DNA from 3 places in the Arthrobacter sp. UYEF36 genome. Region 3 is predicted to be linked to each of the others. Evidence: riboswitches for the same ligand, from Rfam matches in the RefSeq annotation. Region 3 holds a riboswitch; each other region holds the start of a gene.
The links. Region 3 has a riboswitch for S-adenosylmethionine ahead of ABIB29_RS02790 (aminotransferase class V-fold PLP-dependent enzyme). Riboswitches for the same ligand answer to the same signal wherever they lie in the genome.

Region 1: linked by a shared signal. The riboswitch ahead of ABIB29_RS19235 (bifunctional o-acetylhomoserine/o-acetylserine sulfhydrylase) and the one ahead of ABIB29_RS02790 (aminotransferase class V-fold PLP-dependent enzyme) in region 3 are both predicted to bind S-adenosylmethionine.
Region 2: linked by a shared signal. The riboswitch ahead of ABIB29_RS14920 (DUF1737 domain-containing protein) and the one ahead of ABIB29_RS02790 (aminotransferase class V-fold PLP-dependent enzyme) in region 3 are both predicted to bind S-adenosylmethionine.

Annotation. Positions count from the first base shown of each region.
Region 1 covers NZ_JBEPOX010000018.1:21-3,285, reverse strand. Annotated here, with positions in the region: gene ABIB29_RS19245 (CPBP family intramembrane glutamic endopeptidase) at 1-624, shown strand, start outside; gene ABIB29_RS19240 (VOC family protein) at 811-1,449, opposite strand; SAM riboswitch class IV at 1,654-1,769, shown strand; gene ABIB29_RS19235 (bifunctional o-acetylhomoserine/o-acetylserine sulfhydrylase) at 1,834-3,150, shown strand.
Region 2 covers NZ_JBEPOX010000010.1:61,417-64,681, reverse strand. Annotated here, with positions in the region: gene cls (cardiolipin synthase) at 1-35, opposite strand, end outside; gene ABIB29_RS14925 (aminodeoxychorismate lyase) at 181-1,143, shown strand; SAM riboswitch class IV at 1,298-1,412, shown strand; gene ABIB29_RS14920 (DUF1737 domain-containing protein) at 1,511-1,738, shown strand; gene ABIB29_RS14915 (rhodanese-like domain-containing protein) at 1,735-2,154, shown strand; gene ABIB29_RS14910 (O-succinylhomoserine sulfhydrylase) at 2,155-3,265, shown strand, end outside.
Region 3 covers NZ_JBEPOX010000001.1:583,722-586,986, reverse strand. Annotated here, with positions in the region: gene rsgA (ribosome small subunit-dependent GTPase A) at 1-163, shown strand, start outside; gene hisN (histidinol-phosphatase) at 260-1,072, shown strand; SAM riboswitch class IV at 1,180-1,293, shown strand; gene ABIB29_RS02790 (aminotransferase class V-fold PLP-dependent enzyme) at 1,328-2,800, shown strand; gene ABIB29_RS02785 (class I SAM-dependent methyltransferase) at 2,906-3,265, shown strand, end outside.

The DNA of each region.
Region 1 (3,265 bases), on a different contig from region 3:
AGCCGCGAATACTTCGATCTCACCTACCAGCTGCTGGATATCTTCTTCGCCCTGGTGCCGGTGGTCCTGGCACTCTATTTCCTCACCGACCACCGGACGTCCGGCCTGTCCGGCGGCAGCAGCCACGGCGTCACGGCGTTCCAGAAACTGGGGCTCAATTTCGCCCGCCCCGGCAGGGACCTGCTGCAGGGGTTCGCCTTGGCGGCGCTGATCGGCATCCCGTCGCTGGGACTTTACGCCGCGGGCCGGGCGCTGGGCATTACGACGGCGATCATCCCCAGTGCGCTGGACTCCTACTGGTGGACCGTGCCGGTACTGGTCCTCTCCGCGATCCGGCACGGGATCGTGGAGGAAGTGATCGTGGTGGGCTACCTGCTGGACCGGCTGGGCAAGTTCGGCTGGAGCCTGCCGCTGGCCATCTTCACCAGTTCCATGCTGCGCGGCAGCTACCACCTCTACCAGGGCTTCGGGCCGTTCATCGGCAACGCCATCATGGGCGTCATCTTCGCGCTGGTCTACACAAAAACGCGCCGCCTGATGCCGCTGGTGGTTGCCCACGCGGTGCTGGACATCGTGGCGTTCGTCGGTTTCAGCCTCTTCGGCCGGTCCATCGGGTTGGGCTGAGCGTCCACAAAGCAACGCGGGGTCACTTCGCGCCCATCCGGAGCCTCCGGACGGGCGCGAAGTGACCCCGCGTTGCCCTTAAAAGTCGGCAGACGCGGGCGGTGAGTTAAAAAGTTATCGGCCGCCATCGGTGGGTGACGTCATTGGCACCCGCTGATGGCGGCCGAAGTGTTGGGCGGTGAAGCGTCAGATGGTGACGGCTCCGGAGGCCGTCTCGAACGTGACGGAGAGGATGCCGGGCGTCCCACGGGGAGCGAGCCAGTTCACGGCCACGTCCTCCAGCGGCTTCTCGACCGGGACACCGAGCCATTCGGTGACACGCTCCGCCGAGCCGGCAATCGTGAGGGCGGACATCTTGACATTGCTCTCGTAGGCCTTCGACGGGTGGAGTTCCGGATCGCCTTCCCACTTGAGCATGTAGGGGACCTGGGGATCGGCGATGAGCCCGAGGATGCCGATCTGCTTCCAGACCAGTTCGCGGCCGTCGGGGAACTTGCGGTTGCCGTTGACGGCGGCGCGGCCGAGCCGTTCCTCGAACGGGGCGAGGTCGGCAACTTCGACGCACCAGCCCATCCAGCCGCCGCCTGCTTCGGAGCGGGCGCGGACGGCCTGGCCGAAAGGGGCCTTGTCGGACGCGGGGTGGTTCAGGACCTCCACGACCTCGAGATACTTGTGTCCCGCGAGCGGGATGATCATGTTGCGGGTCCCGAATCGGGGGTGTACTCCGCCCTTAACGGCTTCGACGCCGAGGGCAGACGCAATTCGTTCGGTGGTGGCAGCGAGGCCATCTTGTTCACAGGCGTAAGAGACGTGATCCATGCGCATGCCCTCATCTTGACACTTTGTGATCCGGCTCTCAGCTTAGGCTCTCCTAACCGTGGTGGGATGTCATTTTTGAGGGCTCCCGGCCGGGCGCGGCCCCGCGTCACGGCGGGGAAGTGGCCGGTCTTTTGCGCCCCGCCGCCCGCGTAACTTCATCTTCGTCACAAAGCTATCCACAGCCCGGAACCGGTTCCTAGACTGGGGTCAGGTCATGAGTGCCAGCGCACAGCCCCGGCTAGCTGGCCGGCAACCCTCGTCACGCGGTGGGGTGCCGCGGGTGAAGACCTGGCCGTCCGGCGCCCGCCGGAGGGCAAGCGCGGCGCCAGTGCAGACCCGGGCCGAGGGGCTCCGGGGCTGTCTGTGCCCGGTCCCCTAAGGAGTGTCCCGATGTCCAGTGCCTGGTCCTTCGAAACCCGCCAGATCCACGCCGGCCAGGAGCCGGACAGCGCCACCGGCGCCCGGTCGCTGCCGATCTACCAGACGACGTCGTTCGTCTTCCCCAGTGCCGAAAGTGCCGCCAACCGCTTCGCCCTCGCCGAACTCGCCCCCATCTACACCCGGATCGGCAACCCCACCCAGGACGCCGTGGAACAGCGGGTGGCCAGCCTGGAAGGCGGACTGGCGGCGCTGCTGCTGAGCTCCGGACAGGCCGCGGAGACCTTCGCCATCCTGAACGTTGCCGAGGCCGGCGACCATGTGGTGGCCAGCCCCAGCCTTTACGGCGGCACCTACAACCTGCTGGCGCACACGCTGAAAAAGTTCGGCATCTCCGTGACCTTCGTGGAGGACCCGGACAACCTGGCCCAGTGGCGCGACGCCGTGCAGCCCAACACCAAGTTGTTCTTTGGCGAAGTGGTCTCCAACCCGCGCCAGGACGTGCTGGATATCGAGGGAATCTCGCAGGTGGCCCATGAGGCCGGGGTCCCGCTGATCGTGGACAACACCCTCTCCACGCCGTACCTCATCCGGCCGATCGAATGGGGAGCGGACATCGTGGTGCACTCCGCCACCAAGTACCTCGGCGGCCACGGGACTGCCATCGCCGGCGTGATCGTGGACTCGGGGAACTTCGACTTCGGCCAGGACCCGGAACGCTTCCCCGGCTTCAACACCCCCGACCCCACCTACAACGGCCTGGTCTACGCACGGGACCTCGGCAAGGACGGCGCCCTTGGCGCCAACCTCTCCTACATCCTCAAGGCGCGCGTCCAGTTGCTGCGCGACCTCGGCTCGGCGGTGTCCCCGTTCAACGCCTTCCTCATCGCCCAGGGCCTCGAGACCCTGAGCCTGCGCGTGGAGCGGCACGTCGCCAACGCCACCAAGGTGGCGGAATGGCTCGAGGCCAGGGACGACGTCGAATCGGTCGCCTATGCCGGGCTGCCGTCCAGCCCCTGGTACGAGCGCGGCCGCAAGTACGGCCCGAAGGGGACCGGCGCCGTCGTCGCCTTCAACATCGCCGGGGGAGCGGAGGCCGGCAAGCGCTTCGTCGACGCCCTCGAACTGCACTCGCACGTGGCCAACATCGGCGACGTGCGCTCGCTGGTCATCCACCCGGCGTCGACCACCCACAGCCAGCTTTCCCCCGAACAGCAGACCGTCGCCGGCGTGAACCCGGGCCTGGTCCGGCTCTCCGTGGGCCTGGAGCACATCGACGACATCCTCGCCGACCTCGACGCCGGATTCCGCGCGGCCAAAACCGCCTGAGCACCGCCGGGGGGGGGGGGGGGGGGCGGGGGGGGGGGGGGGGGGCGGCGGCGGGGGGGGCGGGGGGGGGCGGGGGGGGGGCGGGGGGGGGTGTAAGATGTGCGACCGGGGCGCG
Region 2 (3,265 bases), on a different contig from region 3:
ATGGCGAGGTCAACCACGGTCAGGATCAAAATCATCCAGGACGGGAGAGTTTCCGTCAGGGAAAATGGCCACAACACAGACGAACCCCTCAAGTTCCAGACCCGCGGGACAGTTCCGGAACGGGCAACGGTCAAATCCTATCCCGCAGCCCGCCGCAGTGAGCCGCACTAAGCTGAAGCCATGACTTCTCCTGCTGCCGCTCCCGCCCCTGTCCCGGTGCTGGTCTTCCTGGATCCGGCATTCGACGGCGGCCGGCTGGCCGATGCCACCCGGCCGCAGCTGATGGCGACGGACCAGGGCGCCACCCGCGGCGACGGGGTTTTCGAGTCGCTGCTTGCGGTGGGCGGGCAGCCCCGCAAGCTCCAGGCGCACCTGGACCGGCTGGCCGGGTCGGCCCGGCTGCTGGAGCTGGACATCCCGGCGGAGGAAACCTGGCGCCGGGCCATCGCGACGGCGATCGGCGAATTCCGGCGCCAGCACGTGCCGGGCGCCGGGACCGTCGAGGACGACGAGCTTGTGGTCAAGCTCCTCGTGACCCGCGGCGTCGAAGGCGCGGGCACGCCCACCTGCTGGGTCCAGGCCTCCGCCCCCGGGTCCGCCGGGAGGCGCCAGCGCGAGACCGGCGTCGACGTCATCCTGCTGGACCGCGGCTACGACAGCGACATCGGGGAACGGGCCCCGTGGCTGCTCATGGGCGCCAAGACTCTGTCCTACGCCGTCAACATGGCCGCGCTCCGCTACGCGCATGCCCAGGGTGCGGACGACGTTATTTTCACCTCCGCGGACGGCCGTGTGCTGGAGGGTCCGACGTCGACCGTGTTGCTCGCGCACCTGGAGACCTCCGACGACGGCGCCGGCGGGGTCCGCACCGTCCGGCGGCTGATCACGCCCCAGCTGGACAGCGGGATCCTGCCCGGCACGTCGCAGGGTGCCCTGTTCATCGCGGCCAAGGCCGCCGGCTGGGAGCTGGGCTACGGCCCGCTGGAGCCCCGCGACCTGTACGACGCCGACGCCGTCTGGCTGATCTCCAGCATCCGGCTGCTGGCGCCCGTCAACCGCATCGACGGCAAGGAAATCGGCACCCCCGAGCTGCGCCGGCAACTCACCGCAGAGCTCAACGCGCTCTACGCCACGATCGAGTAGTCCTCCCCGCCTCCAAAGCAACGCGGGGTCACCTAGCGCCCATGCGGGGCCGCCGGATGGGCCGTATCTGACCCCGCGTTGCTGGGAGGAGCGTTACTTAACATGACGACGGCGGCGGTGCGGGCCGGCGTCGCAGGTGTTACGTTTTTTGGTGAGTAATGAGAACCGGCGCCAAGCCCTGACTGGCCGGTCGGCAACCCTCCCTTTCGCGGCGGGGTGCCTCAGGTGAATACTCGGCATATCGACCATTCGAGCTGCAAGCGTGAAAGAAAGAAGGAGATCCGTCGTGCCTGACGCGTCCGCCCCCGCTGTCCCCGGGACAGCACCCGCCCCGTCCCCCGCAGTCCCCGGTGCCGCCGAGGAAAAACTGGCCTACCGCCTGTTCACCGGCCCCGATGACCGCGCCTTCTGCGAGCGCGTCTCGGCCGCCCTCGCCGAGGGCTACGTGCTGCACGGCAGCGCGACCGCCACCTTCAACGGCAGCAGCGTCATCGTGGCGCAGGCCGTCGTGCTGCCGGCGGCGATCGCCAGCGCCGATGCCGCCGTCGCCAACGCCGTGGATGACCTTGAGTTCGACGGCGGGGGCCACGCGTGAGCTACGCCGGGGACCTCAGCCCGCAGGAGGCCTGGGCCAAGCTGGAGGACGGCGCCATCCTGGTGGACGTCCGCACCGAGGGCGAATGGGCCCACATCGGCATCCCCGACACCGCGTCCGCGGGCAGCAAGCGGAACGACCCGCTCTTCATCCAGTGGAACCTGGCCGGCGGCATCCCCAATTCGCAGTTCGTTGAGCAGCTGAAACTGCAGGCTCCCGGGGGCGAAGGCACCGAGCTGGTCTTCCTTTGCCGTTCGGGCGCCCGGTCCGTTGCCGCGGCGATTGCCGCGACGGACGCCGGTTTCGTCTCCTACAACGTTCTTGAGGGCTTCGAAGGCGAACCGGACCGCCACGGCGAGCGGACTGTCAACGGCTGGAAGAACCGCGGCCTGCCCACCAACCTCGGAGAGCACTAAGTGACCTTCAACCCTGATGCCGCCGGCTGGAGCGCCGACACCCAGGCCGTCCGCGGCGGACTCGACCGCACCGGCTTCCAGGAAACGTCCGAACCGGTCTTCCTGAACTCCGGCTTCGTCTACGAATCCGCAGCCGCCGCGGAGCGCGCCTTCACCGGCGAGGACGAGCGCTTCGTTTACTCCCGCTACGGCAACCCCTCGGTGGCCACTTTCCAGGAACGGCTCCGGCTGCTCGAAGGCACCGAGGCCTGCTTCGCGACCGCCTCAGGCATGTCCGCGGTCTTCACTGCCCTCGGCGCCCTGCTGGCCGCCGGCGACCGGGTGGTCGCGGCCCGTTCGCTGTTCGGATCCTGCTTCGTGATCCTCAACGAAATCCTTCCCCGCTGGGGCGTCGAGACGGTCTTCGTGGACGGCCCGGACCTGGAGCAGTGGCGGTCGGCGCTGTCGGAGCCCACGACGGCGGTCTTCTTCGAGTCGCCGTCGAACCCGATGCAGGAAATCGTGGACATCGCCGCCGTGAGCGGGCTGGCGCACGCCGCCGGGGCGACGGTCGTCGTGGACAATGTCTTCGCCACCCCCCTGCTGCAGCGCTGCGGGGAGCTCGGCGCCGATGTGATCGTGTATTCCGGAACCAAACACATCGACGGCCAGGGCCGGGTGCTCGGCGGGGCGATCCTGGGCACCAAGGAATTCATCGAGGGCCCGGTCAAGCAGCTCATGCGCCACACCGGCCCGGCGCTCTCCGCCTTCAACGCCTGGGTGCTGACCAAGGGGCTGGAGACCATGTCCCTGCGGGTGAACCACTCCTCCGCCTCCGCGCTGCGGCTGGCCGAATGGCTGGAACAGCAGCCCGCGGTCAGCTGGGTCAAGTACCCGCTGCTGCCGTCCCATCCGCAGTACGATCTGGCTGCCCGGCAGATGAAAGCCGGCGGCACCGTTCTGACCTTCGAACTCTCCCCGTCCGCCGGTCGTTCGGCGAAAGAGGCCGCGTTCGCTCTGCTGGATGCGCTGCGGATTATCGACATCTCCAACAACCTGGGCGATTCGAAGTCCCTGATCACCCACCCGGCCACCACAACGCACCGCGCCATGGGGCCCGGGGGGCGGGCGG
Region 3 (3,265 bases):
CAAGCACGATTCCAGCGCCGTCAACTGCGGGGTGGACGCCTGGGTGGCCGCCGGCCATGCCGGCGAGTCCGGCCCCGCCCGGCTCGCCTCGCTCCGCCGCCTGCTGGGCACCGACCCGCGGATGGAAGCCCAGGACGTCAAGGAACTGGGCACCGTCTCCTAGCTCCCCGGCCGTCAGCCGCCCCGTGCCCGGCCGCATCCGGCGGCGCAGGCCCGTGGCCTCCCGCCCCGCAGCCCGCTTTGGCGGTAGTTTGGAACCATGAGTCAACCCGCTTCGAGCTACAACGATGACCTGCGCCTTGCCCATGTACTGGCAGATTCCGTAGATTCCCAGACCATGAGCCGCTTCAAGGCACTCGACCTTCGGATTGAGACGAAGCCGGACCTGACGCCGGTAACCGACGCCGACAAATCGGTCGAGGAGGCCATCCGCGGCCAACTCTCCCGCTCCCGTCCGCGCGACGCCGTCCTCGGCGAGGAGTTTGGCAGTTCCGGCCATGGCTCCCGCCGGTGGATCATCGACCCGATTGACGGGACCAAGAACTTCGTCCGCGGCGTGCCGGTCTGGGCCACGCTGATTGCCCTCGTCGACGAGGGCGAGCCGGTCGTCGGCGTCGTCAGCGCCCCGGCGCTGGGCAAGCGCTGGTGGGCCGCCAAGGGCGCCGGCGCCTATATGGGCCGTTCGCTGGCTGCCGCCACCCGGCTGAAAGTCTCCAACGTCTCCAAGCTCTCGGACGCCTCCCTGTCCTATTCCAGCCTGGGCGGCTGGAAGCAGCGCGGCAACCTCGACGAGTTCCTTGACCTCACCGAGAAGGTCTGGCGCACCCGCGCGTACGGCGACTTCTGGTCCTACTGCCTCGTGGCCGAAGGTGCCGTCGACATCGCCAGCGAGCCCGAACTGAACCTCTACGACATGGCCGCGCTGGTCCCGATCGTCACGGAGGCCGGGGGACGCTTCACCTCCCTCGAAGGCGAAGACGGCCCGTTCGGCGGCAACGCCCTCGCCACCAACTCCATCCTGCACTCGGAGGTTCTCAAGCGCCTCAACCCGGGCCTGGACGACCTGCTCTAGACTTTTCCGGCGGCGTTCTGCAGTTTCCGGCGGCATCGCGTAACAAAGCACTTCACATTCATGCCCCGCCTTTTCTGCGGCGGCAGGCATGTCCTAGGCTCGGAGCAGGTCACGAGTGCCAGCGCTAAACCCCGGTTTGCTGGCCGGCAACCCTCCATTCGCGGTGGGGTGCCCCGGGTGACGACCTGGCCGGTCCGGAACGGACCCGGCAAGCGCGGATCCCCGGTGTGTGGGGTCCTTTTCGAGCGAGGTCCCATGACGACTGCCACCATTCCTGCCACCCCTGACTTTCAGACCGGCGCCAGCCCGGCCCGTCCCGATGCGCGGTTCGCCGTTGCCCGACGGCCGCTGGCCGCCGTGACCGGCGCCGAGATCCAGGCACCGCTCATCCAAGGCGGCCACGTCCGCTACGCCAACCTGGACTACGGCGCCTCGGCCCCTGCCCTGTCCGTGGTCTCGGCCTACCTCAACGAGATCCTGCCTTACTACGCCAGCGTCCACCGCGGCGCCGGCTACGCCTCGCAGATCAGCACCTCGGTCTACGAGAACGCCCGCACCATTGTCCGGGAATTCGTGGGCGGCCGGCCGGACGATGCGGTGATCTTCACCCGGAACACCACCGATTCCCTGAACCTGCTGGCCGGCTGCCTGCCCGCCGTCGACGGTGTGCACACCGGCGAGGTGCTGTACCTCGACATCGAGCACCACGCCAACCTGCTGCCGTGGCAGCGCGTCCCGCACCGCAGCGTCATCGCTGCCCCCACCCTCGCCGCCACGCTGGAACTGCTCCGCGCGGAACTCGCCCACGGCGGCGTCAGCCTGCTCGCCGTGACCGGCGCCTCCAACGTCACCGGCGAGATCCTGCCGATCCGGGCCCTGGCCGCCCTGGCCCACGACTACGGCGCCAGGATCGTCGTGGACGCCGCCCAGCTGGCACCCCACCGGCGGATCGACATCGCCGCGGACGACGTCGACTACCTCGCCTTCTCCGGGCACAAGCTCTACGCACCGTTCGGCGCCGGGGTTCTGATCGGCCGGCCCGACTGGCTCGACGCCGGCACCCCGCATCTGGCCGGCGGCGGAGCCGTGCAGGACGCCAGGATTGACAGCGTCAGCTGGACCACCGGCCCGGCCCGGCATGAAGGCGGCTCCCCCAACGTCCTCGGCGCCGCGGCCCTGGCCCGGGCCACCCAGGTGATCGCCGATCTGGACGTGGACCAGTGGCACGCGCACGAAAACGCCATCCGGTCCTTCCTCGTCGAGGGCCTTAGCCGGATTGACGGTGTGACGGTCCACCAAATCTTCTCGGACAGTGCCTCCTTCGGCTCTCCGGCGGGCGCCGGGCCGGGCAACGCCGCCGGTACCGGCACCGGCACGATCGGCGTCGTCAACTTCTCGGTGGAAGGCTACGACGCGGGACTGGTTGCTGCGTACCTGTCGGCCGAACACGGCATCGGGCTGCGCGACGGCCGCTTCTGCGCGCACCCACTGCTCCGGCGGCTCGGGCTCCCTTCGGGCTCGCTGCGGGCCAGTTTCGGTGTGGGGTCCCGGCTGGAGGACGCCCAGCGCCTTCTCGCCGCCCTCCAGGAACTGCGCCGGACCGGCCTCGGCTGGGACTATGTCGTGGACGCCGGACGCTGGGTGCCGTCCAACGACACCCGCAGCTACCCGCACTGGGCCCCCAACACGCCCGGCACCGCCGGCGCTGCCCCCTGCACGCAGGACTGACAGCTCCCCCGCCGGGGAGTCCGCTGTCCCGGCCGGGAATCACCGACCCTGCCGCGTGCGGTAAATTCGAAAGGTACCATCCGGACCTGCCGAAGGAGATCGCACGTGGCACGCGGCGGACCCAAACTGCATCAGGAACGGCGCCAGGAGCTGGGGCAGAGTTTCCAGGACGGCGGGGAACAATATGAACGCGTCCGTCCCGGGTACCCCGACGACTCGGCTGACTGGCTGGTCCCCCGGGGCGCCAGGGACGCCGCGGACCTCGGCGCCGGAACCGGGAAGTTCACCGCGCTGCTGGCCGTGCGCGGCCTGCACACGGTCGCGGTGGACCCGTCCGCCGACATGCTGGAACAGCTGCGCCGGACGCTTCCGGGCGTCACCGCCGTCGAGGGTACCGCCGAGCACACCGGGCTGCCCGCGGGGGCGTTCGACCTCGTCACCGTCGCCCAGGCCTGGCACTGGTGC